Regions from separate parts of the Erwinia sp. SLM-02 genome, predicted to be linked through region 1. Evidence: predicted binding sites of a transcription regulator. Region 1 holds the regulator's gene; each other region holds the start of a gene.

Region 1 (3,278 bases):
CGGCGGCAGCGCAAACGCCCACCGCCTGCAGGAAGCGGAAAAAGAGCAGCCACGCTGCGGATTCAACCCACATCATCGCCGCGCAGCCGATGGCGAACAGCCCAAGCCCCACCAGCAGCACCGGTTTACGCCCAAGACGGTCGGATAACGATCCCCAGATAAGCTGCGCGCAGGCGAAGCCGGCCAGAAAAATACTCAGACTGGCGCTGATCGCACCCGAACCGGTGGCCAGATCCTGCTGCATCTCGCCAAAAGCGGGCAGGTACATATCGGTAGCAAGAAAACCCAGCATGCTGAGCAGGGCCAGATAAACAATAAAGAATTTTGAGGGCATAGTTGACTCGTAGAGGGCAGTTTTTTTTCGCTGGAAGTGTAAAGGGATGCAGTTGGGCTTGTGAAACGGTAATATTAGTCGGTTGCGTTGAAAATTTTTGCAGGCAAAAATTATGTGGTCAGAACATTCTCTGGAAGTGATTGAAGCGGTGGCCAGAACCGGCAGCTTTACCGCCGCGGCGGCTGAACTTCACCGGGTCCCCTCCGCCGTGAGCTATACGGTGCGCCAGCTGGAGCAGTGGCTGGCCGTCAGCCTGTTTGAGCGCCGCCACCGGGATGTGGTACTGACCGAGGCCGGGCGCGTATTCAGCGAGGAAGGGCGTTCTGTTATCAAAAAAATGCTTTCCACGCGCCGGCGCTGCCAGCAGGTGGCAAACGGCTGGCGTGGCCAGATTAATATTGCCGTCGATCGCATCGTCAGACCGCAGCGCACCCGCCAGCTTATCGTCGATTTCTATCGTCACTTTCCCGACATGGAACTGCATATATTCCCCGAGGTGTTTAACGGCGTATGGGATGCCCTGGCGGATGGGCGCGTGGATGTGGCGATCGGTGCCACCCAGGCGGTGCCGGTAGGGGGGCGTTTTGCCTTTCGAGATATGGGCAGCCTGAACTGGCGCTGTGTGGTGCAAAGCGGGCATACCTTGCTGGCACAGCCGGGGCCGCTCAGTGACGACCTGCTGCGCGAGTGGCCCTCCATGACGCTGGAAGACACCTCGCGATCGTTGCCAAAACGCACCACCTGGACGCTGGATAATCAACGACGGCTGGTGGTCCCGGACTGGGAAAGCGCCCTGGACTGTCTGCGTGCCGGGCTGTGCGTGGGGATGATCCCGGGGCACTTTGCGCAAACCTGGATCGCTCAGGGAGGGATCGCCGAACTGGCGCTGGCGAATCCGTTTCCGATCAGCCCCTGCTGCCTGAGCTGGTCGGAACAGAGCGCCTCACCCGCGCTGAGCTGGCTGCTGGAGTATCTTGGCGACAGCGAAACGCTGAATGCGGAATGGCTGTGTGAACCGTCCGCCTGAGCGAACGGCCGGGCCGGATGGGATCAGCGACGATAGTCGCGGAACGGACCGTCAGCGACGGAACGGCGTTCAATCAGTGAAGGATGAACTTCGATAGTCTGCGGCTCTTCACGCTTGCTGGTGATGCGGTCAAGCAGCATATCGAAGGCGGTTTCTCCCAGCCGCTCTTTCGGCTGGTGCACCGTGGTCAGCGCCGGGGTGAAATAGCGCGCGTTGCGCACGTTATCATAACCGATCACCGAAATATCCTGCGGAACGCGCAGGCCCATCTCATCGGCCGCGCAAATCGCGCCCATCGCCATCACGTCCCCACCGCAGAAAATAGCGGTAGGGCGCTGTTTCTGGCCGAGGATTTGCTGCATGGCCCGATAGCCGGATTCGGGTTCGAAGTCGCCCTGAACCAGCCACTCTTCGCGCAGGGTGATGCCGGCTTCGTTCAGTGCCTTAAGAAAACCGGCATGGCGTCCGCCGCCGGTATTGCGTTCCAGCTGACCCGGGATTGCGCCGATATCGCGATGTCCACGCTCAATCAGGTAGCGCCCGGCCAGATAGCCACCCTCAAAGGCGTTGTCCAGTACGGTATCGGTAAAGTCGCCGCGCGCTTCACCCCAGTCCATCACCACCATCGGGATATTGCGGTGGTCTTCCAGCATAGCGATCAGGGAATCCGGGTACTCAGAGCACATCACCAGCAGCCCGTCGACGCGCTTTTGCGCCATCATCGACAGGTAAGCCTGCTGCTTATTCAGGTCGTTATGGGCGTTTCCAAGGATCAGGGTATAGCCTTTGGCAAAGCAGCGGTTTTCCACGGCTTCAATGATTTCGGCAAAGTAGGGTGCTTCGCTGGATGTTGCCAGCAGGCCGATAGTTTTGGTGTGGTTAACCTTGAGGCTGCGTGCCACGGCGCTGGGGGAATAGTGCAATTCTTTAATTGCTGCCCATACCGCTTCACGAGTCTCTTCAGCTACAAAGCGCGTTTTATTAATTACGTGGGACACCGTAGTGGTCGAAACCCCGGCTCGCTTTGCCACATCCTTAATTGTTGCCATTAAACTTATACTCCTGGTGTTATCGTAACTATTTGATAACAGGTTGGTTAAACGTTTGCCTGGGTGCAGCCTTTTCCCGCCAGACCAAAATGGTTTGGGTGCTGCCGCAACGGGTCGGAAAGGGGAAAAAATCGTCCGTAGAGTGACTGCAGAGCTGGCAAAAACCGTTTCCGCTGCTGTTGCGCAACGGAAAAGAGGAATTCTAACAAGGCTGCGCAGAGAAAACGAGATTTTTACGGGTAACTGTGGGAAAATCTTTGTGCATACATTTTACAGGGTTATTAAGGAGAGACGATGAGTACCGATCTGAAATTCTCACTGCTGACCACGGTGGGTGCGCTTCTGATGATTATTGCATTTAGCTTCACGGCTATTCTGCACTAAAAAAATCGGGAGGAGCCAGGCTCCTCCCGATTTGCATCTGCATCCGGCGTTGCGCAATCAGCGAATGGTTTTGGGTGTCATCATCCGACGGGCACCAATGTAGTGCTCCTGCCAGTAATCATCGCCCAGCGCGCTCACCTGGATATCTTTGCCGGTTCTCGGCGACTGAATGAATTTCCCACCGCCAAGATACACACCAACGTGATCGGCAGTGCCGCGGCCGTTGATACGGAAGAACACCAGGTCACCTTTTTCAAGCTTGTCGCGCTTGATCGCAGCGGCATCGCGCAGGTGATACATTTCATTTGCCGTGCGCGGGATTTTGAATTTCACCAGATCTTTATAGGCATACCACACCAGCCCACTGCAGTCGAAACCCGTCTGCGGCGACGTGCCGCCCCACTGATAGGGCTTACCGAGCTGGCCCATCAGCTTGTTCATCGCGGTTTCACGCGCTTTCTGGTAGCGGGCGCGGTGCGCCTTA
Region 2 (3,278 bases), 1.3 Mb from region 1:
AAAATAAGGGCGGAAAATATTCCGCCCTGTATCAATCATTCAAACGCATGCCCTTCGGCAGGTAGCGGCTGTCCATCCAGCCAGGCGCTTTCCTCGCGCATGGCCAGACGGCCTTCAATGAACCAACTGACCACCAGCGGATAAATCGCGTGTTCCTGATGCTGAACGCGCGCGGTGACGTCCGCCTCGGTGTCTTCACGAAAGACCGGAACTTTCGCCTGTAAAATGACCGGGCCGCCGTCCAGCTCCTCGGTGACAAAATGAACGGAGGTGCCGTGCTCGTCATCGCCATTCTCAATCGCCTGGCGGTGAGTGTGCAGCCCCGGATATTTTGGCAGCAGGGAAGGGTGGATATTCAGCATACGTCCGGCGTAACGCTGCACGAACGCTGGGCTGAGAATACGCATATAGCCGGCCAGTACCACCAGATCAGGGGCGTAAGCATCGATTTCCAGCATCAGCTGACGATCGAACGCTTCACGATCGGCAAACTGAGAAGCGGCCAGCGCATGAGCCGGTACGCCCGCTTCACGCGCGCGCTCCAGGCCAAAGGCATCGGCTTTGTTGCTGAACACGGCAGCCACGCTGCCGTTAATCCGCCCCTGCTGACAGGCGTCCAGAATTGCCTGTAGGTTGCTTCCATTCCCGGAAACCAGCACGACTATACGTTTCATGAATTGATGACCACACGCTCTTCAGAATCGGAGGCTTTAATGGTACCAATTTTCCAGGCTTTTTCACCCGCGTCGTTCATCAGCTGAACGGCTTTATCCGCTTCTGCCGCGCTCAGTGCAATCACCATGCCCACGCCACAGTTAAAGGTGCGGTACATTTCGTGACGGCTGACGTTGCCTGCCTGCTGCATCCAGCCAAATACCGCTGGCCATTCCCAGCTTGACTCTTCAAGCACGGCCTGGGTGTTGTCCGGCAGAACGCGCGGGATGTTTTCCCAGAAGCCGCCGCCGGTCAGGTGGGCAATCGCGTGCACGTCAACCTGCTCAATCAGGCTGAGGATGTTTTTCACGTAGATGCGGGTAGGGGCCAGCAGGTGGTCGGAAAGGGATTTGCCTTCCAGCTGGGTGGTTTCCGGGTCGGTTTTGCTGACTTCCAGAATTTTGCGCACCAGCGAGTAGCCGTTTGAGTGCGGGCCGCTGGAACCCAGCGCGATCAGCACGTCACCGTCGGTCACTTTGCTGCCGTCGATGATTTCAGATTTCTCGACCACGCCGACGCAGAAGCCCGCCACGTCGTAATCTTCACCGTGGTACATACCCGGCATTTCAGCGGTTTCGCCGCCGACCAGCGCACAGCCAGACTGCGAACAGCCTTCTGCGATGCCGGTGATCACGCTGGCTGCGGTATCCACATCCAGTTTACCGGTGGCGTAGTAGTCGAGGAAAAACAGAGGCTCTGCGCCCTGTACCACCAGATCGTTAACGCACATGGCGACCAGATCGATACCGATCGTATCGTGGCGCTTCAGGTCCATCGCCAGACGCAGCTTGGTGCCAACGCCGTCAGTGCCGGAAACCAGTACAGGTTCACGGTATTTTTGCGGCAGCGCACAAAGGGCACCGAAACCGCCCAGTCCACCCATCACTTCAGGGCGGCGGGTCTTTTTCACTACGCCTTTGATACGGTCGACTAAAGCATTACCAGCATCGATATCTACGCCGGCGTCTTTATAGCTGAGAGAGGTTTTGTCGGTCACTGCGAAATCCCCACGCGTTTGCGGTTGGTGGTGTGGTGGTAAAAATAAAGCGCCGCAATTCTACCAGTGGAGGCAAACGTTTGCGAGTGCCATCTTAACGCACATTGCGGATAGGTGAATTTTAGCTAATCCTGACACCGATTGCCGCGATTAACTAAACTATTGTACTAAGTCATATGGCGCTGCCGGTAAATGGCGCTATAATCTCGCGATTTTTTTTTGCTGCTTAACACTCCGGGAGTACAACAATGAAGATCGTGGAAGTCAAACACCCGCTGGTCAAACATAAACTGGGTCTGATGCGTGAGAACGACGTAAGCACCAAGCGTTTTCGTGAGCTCGCGTCAGAAGTGGGAAGCCTGCTGACCTATGAAGCGACTGCCGATCTGGAAACTGAAACAGTGACCATCGAGGGCTGGAATGGCCCGGTGCAGATCGAACAGATCAAAGGTAAGAAGATTACCGTCGTGCCAATCCTGCGTGCCGGTCTGGGCATGATGGAAGGCGTACTGGAACACGTACCAAGCGCGCGCATCAGCGTGGTGGGCGTGTACCGCGACGAAGAAACCCTGGAGCCGGTACCGTATTTCCAGAAGCTGGTTTCCAATATTGAAGAGCGCATGGCGCTGGTGGTTGACCCGATGCTGGCCACCGGTGGCTCAATGATCGCCACTATCGACCTGCTGAAAAAAGCGGGCTGCAGCAGCATTAAGGTGCTGGTACTGGTTGCGGCCCCGGAAGGGATCGCCGCGCTGGAGAAAGCGCATCCGGATGTGGAACTGTACACCGCATCGGTGGATCAGGGGCTGAACGACAAGGGGTACATTATCCCTGGCCTCGGCGACGCCGGCGATAAGATTTTTGGTACTAAGTAAATTATCAAGCCGACCGCAGAGTCGGCTTTTTTATGGCACACATATCAAGGGGTAATGAAACATGACGCGTCGCGCAATAGGCGTACACGAGCGGCCACCGCTGCTGCAAACCATTCCACTCAGCTTCCAGCACCTGTTCGCGATGTTCGGTGCCACGGTGCTGGTGCCGATTCTGTTCCACATCAACCCGGCCACGGTGTTGCTGTTTAACGGTATCGGTACGCTGCTGTACCTGTTTATCTGTAAGGGAAAAATTCCGGCCTACCTCGGCTCTAGTTTTGCCTTTATCTCTCCGGTACTGCTGCTGCTGCCGCTGGGGTATGAAGTGGCGCTGGGCGGCTTTATTATGTGCGGCGTGCTGTTCTGCCTGGTGGCGTTGATTGTGAAGAAAGCCGGCACCGGCTGGCTGGACGTGATGTTCCCTCCGGCCGCGATGGGGGCGATTGTTGCGGTGATCGGCCTGGAGCTGGCGGGCGTGGCGGCGAATATGGCCGGCCTGCTGCCCGCCGACGGCACCTCTCCCGACAGTAAAACCATCATCATCTCGATGGTGACGCTGGGCGTGACGGTGTTCGGCTCCGTCCTGTTCCGCGGATTTCTCGCCATTATTCCGATTCTGGTCGGGGTGCTGGCAGGCTACGCGTTATCCTTCTTTATGGGCATCGTTGACTGGACGCCGGTGCGTGAAGCGC
Region 3 (3,278 bases), on a different contig from region 1:
ACGCGATGAGCCTTAATCTTCTCGACCGTCAGGATATCCGTACCCACGTTCGCCATCTTCGTCGCGGCCTCAGCGATGAGCAACAGCAGCTGGCTGCGGTTCAGGCAGCGGAACACGCGCTCAGCTTTGCACCGCTGGCGCGGGCTAAAAATATCGCGCTGTTCCTTTCCGTTGACGGTGAACTGAATACCCGGCCGCTGATTGCCAAACTGTGGCAGCGAAAGCAGCAGGTTTACCTCCCCGTACTGCACCCCTTCTCTCCCGGAAACCTGCTGTTCATCCGCTATGACGAACAGACCGAACTGAAAAAAAACCGTCTGCGCATCCCTGAGCCGCCGCTGGATATCCGCAACCTGCTGCCGCTGAGCGAGCTGGACGTGCTGCTGGTGCCGCTGGTGGCGTTTGATGCAGAGGGCCAGCGCCTCGGCATGGGCGGCGGGTTCTACGACCGCACGCTGCAGAACTGGCAGCAGCATGGCTTTTTACCGGTGGGGCTGGCACACGACTGCCAGCAGGTGGAAAAAATCCCGACGGCAGCGTGGGATATCCCGCTCCCAGCGCTGATTACACCGTCGAAAATCTGGCAGTGGTGAGATAAAAAAAGGCGACCCGAAGGTCGCCTTTATTGCGTTTGCTGCCTCAATCTACGGCGAACCCTGCGGCCCGCCAGCGGGATCAGTACAGCAGGCGCGCGCGGATAGTACCTGGAATCGCCTTCATCAGCTGCAGGGCTTTATCAGCGACTTCCTGCGTGGCATCAACGTCGATTACCACGTAGCCCATCAGCGGAGTGGTTTGCAGATACTGGGCTGAAATGTTGATACCCTGATCGGCAAAGATCAGGTTGATCGCGGTCAGCACACCAGGGCGGTTTTCATGGATATGCAGCAGGCGGCTGACGCTGGCACCGTGCATCGGCAGCGAGGCTTCCGGGAAGTTAACCGCAGACAGCGTTGAACCGTTGTCAGAGTATTTCGCCAGCTTACCGGCCACTTCAATACCGATGTTTTCCTGCGCTTCCTGAGTTGAACCCCCAATGTGTGGAGTCAGGATAACGTTGTCGAACTCGCACAGCGGTGAGTTAAATGGATCGCTGTTGGTCGCCGGCTCTTCCGGGAAGACGTCAATGGCCGCACCCGCCAGGTGTTTATCCGCCAGCACTTTGCACAGCGCAGGGATATCCACCACCGTACCGCGCGAGGCGTTGATCAGCAGTGAACCCGGCTTCATCAGCGCCAGCTCTTCCGCACCCATCATGTTCTGCGTGGACTGCGTTTCAGGCACGTGCAGGCTCACCACATCGCTCATGTTCAGCAGATCGGAAAGGTGCTGGACCTGAGTCGCATTACCCAGCGGCAGCTTGCTTTCGATATCGTAGAAGAACACGTGCATGCCCAGGCTTTCAGCCAGCACGCCCAGCTGCATACCGATGTGGCCATAGCCGATGATACCCAGCTTTTTGCCACGCGCTTCAAACGAACCTACCGCCAGTTTGTGCCAAACGCCACGGTGCGCCTTGGCGTTTGCCGCCGGCACGCCGCGCAGCATCAGCAGCAGCTCGCCGATAACCAGTTCAGCTACGGATCGGGTATTGGAGAAAGGTGCATTAAACACCGGGATACCGCGAATTGCAGCGGCATGCAGGTCAACCTGGTTGGTTCCGATACAGAAGCAGCCTACGGCGACCAGCTTTTCAGCGGCGGCGAAGATCTCTTCGGTAAGCTGAGTACGGGAACGCAACCCGATAAAGTGTGCATCGCGAATGGACTCTTTCAGCGCCTCGCTATCCAGTGCACCTTTGTGAAATTCAATGTTGGTGTAACCTGCAGCGCGGAGATTATCGACCGCACTCTGATGTACGCCTTCCACCAGCAAGAACTTAATCTTGTCTTTCTCCAGTGATACTTTTGCCATTTCCCGACCTTTATTTAGCAGACTTCAGATGTGGCTGAATCCCTTTTGCCGTTCACTTTACCGCAGCGGCATCGCGCAGCAGGGTGAAACGTGACGGGGATATAAGATTGCCTTCTGTCAAAATAACAAAATTTTCGCCGGCAGCAATACAAACGATTGCCTGCCCCGCAGCACGGCGGTGCCTTCTGTCAGAACAAACCGATAGAAAATCATGATGCGTTGCATTGCTTCAGGAGGATCGCACGGCGGAGTCATCTACTGTGACATAAGTCACTAAATTTTGACCGTAAAAGAAAAGATGTTTTTTAGATCAAAATAACAGGCACCGCACGGGTGCCTGACAGATCATTTGGTAATAGTCTTCACGCCGTCGGCGGTGCCGATTAACGCCACGTCCGCGCCCCGGGCAGCAAACAGGCCAACGGTCACCACGCCAGGCAGCGCGTTGATGGCCACTTCCAGCGCGATCGGGTCGAGGATCTTGAAGTTGTAGACATCAAGAATGAGATTACCGTTATCGGTGACCACATCCTGACGATACTCCGGCTGACCGCCAAGCTTCACCAGCTCACGCGCAACGTAGGAGCGCGCCATCGGGATCACTTCAACCGGCAGAGGGAATTTACCCAGAACGTCAACCTGCTTGGAGGCATCGGCGATACAGATAAAACGATCGGCGACGGCCGCAACGATTTTCTCGCGGGTCAGCGCGGCACCTCCGCCTTTAATCATTTGCATCTGGCCGTTGATCTCATCGGCGCCGTCAACATAGATCGCCAGCGAGTCAACTTCGTTCAGATTGAAAACGTGAATACCTAAGCTTTTCAGTTTAGCGGTAGAGGCTTCCGAGCTGGAAACCGCGCCCTCAATCTGGTGTTTAATCGATCCCAGTGCGTCAATAAAATGCGCGGCGGTAGAGCCGGTGCCAACGCCAACGATGGTGCCGGGAGTCACGTAGTCGAGCGCTGCCCAGCCAACGGCTTTTTTCAGTTCATCCTGCGTCATGGTATGTTTAACCCTGTGAGTCACTGTGTGCGCGTAGTATAAAGCAATGACTGCAAAAATAATTGCCCATGAGAGTGACGGATGAGCAGGAATGGAAGCTGGCCCACAAAGTGGTTGATTCACAAAGTGACGTTTGCCCGCGCAAAAGATAAAAACTGTGGCATAGTGCTTAAACCACACCTGAGAAGAGTATAACGATTAATGAAACGTCCCGATTATCGAACGCTTCAGGCGCTGGATGCAGTGATTCGTGAACGCGGCTTTGAACGCGCCGCACAAAAGCTCTGTATTACCCAGTCAGCTGTTTCACAGCGTATCAAGCAGCTGGAAAATATGTTTGGCCAGCCGCTGCTGGTGCG

What was found. The regulator PurR, encoded in region 1, represses purine synthesis genes. The targets are predictions, from matches to a motif close to CANGCAAACGTTTGCNTG.
Region 2: purM (phosphoribosylformylglycinamidine cyclo-ligase) is a predicted target of PurR. The motif match lies at 1,781-1,798, and genes of this name have one in related genera.
Region 3: serA (phosphoglycerate dehydrogenase) is a predicted target of PurR. The motif match lies at 2,060-2,077, and genes of this name have one in related genera.

What each region holds. Positions count from the first base shown of each region.
Region 1 covers NZ_JAQISN010000001.1:1,379,783-1,383,060, forward strand. Annotated here, with positions in the region: gene punC (purine nucleoside transporter PunC) at 1-334, opposite strand, end outside; gene punR (DNA-binding transcriptional activator PunR) at 447-1,361, shown strand; gene purR (HTH-type transcriptional repressor PurR) at 1,385-2,410, opposite strand; gene cydH (cytochrome bd-I oxidase subunit CydH) at 2,705-2,794, shown strand; gene PGH32_RS06410 (C40 family peptidase) at 2,852-3,278, opposite strand, start outside.
Region 2 covers NZ_JAQISN010000001.1:2,699,345-2,702,622, reverse strand. Annotated here, with positions in the region: gene pstB (phosphate ABC transporter ATP-binding protein PstB) at 1-1, shown strand, start outside; gene purN (phosphoribosylglycinamide formyltransferase) at 36-674, opposite strand; gene purM (phosphoribosylformylglycinamidine cyclo-ligase) at 671-1,711, opposite strand; gene upp (uracil phosphoribosyltransferase) at 1,960-2,586, shown strand; gene uraA (uracil permease) at 2,648-3,278, shown strand, end outside.
Region 3 covers NZ_JAQISN010000002.1:179,616-182,893, forward strand. Annotated here, with positions in the region: gene PGH32_RS14065 (5-formyltetrahydrofolate cyclo-ligase) at 6-593, shown strand; gene serA (phosphoglycerate dehydrogenase) at 676-1,914, opposite strand; gene rpiA (ribose-5-phosphate isomerase RpiA) at 2,260-2,919, opposite strand; gene PGH32_RS14080 (LysR family transcriptional regulator ArgP) at 3,121-3,278, shown strand, end outside.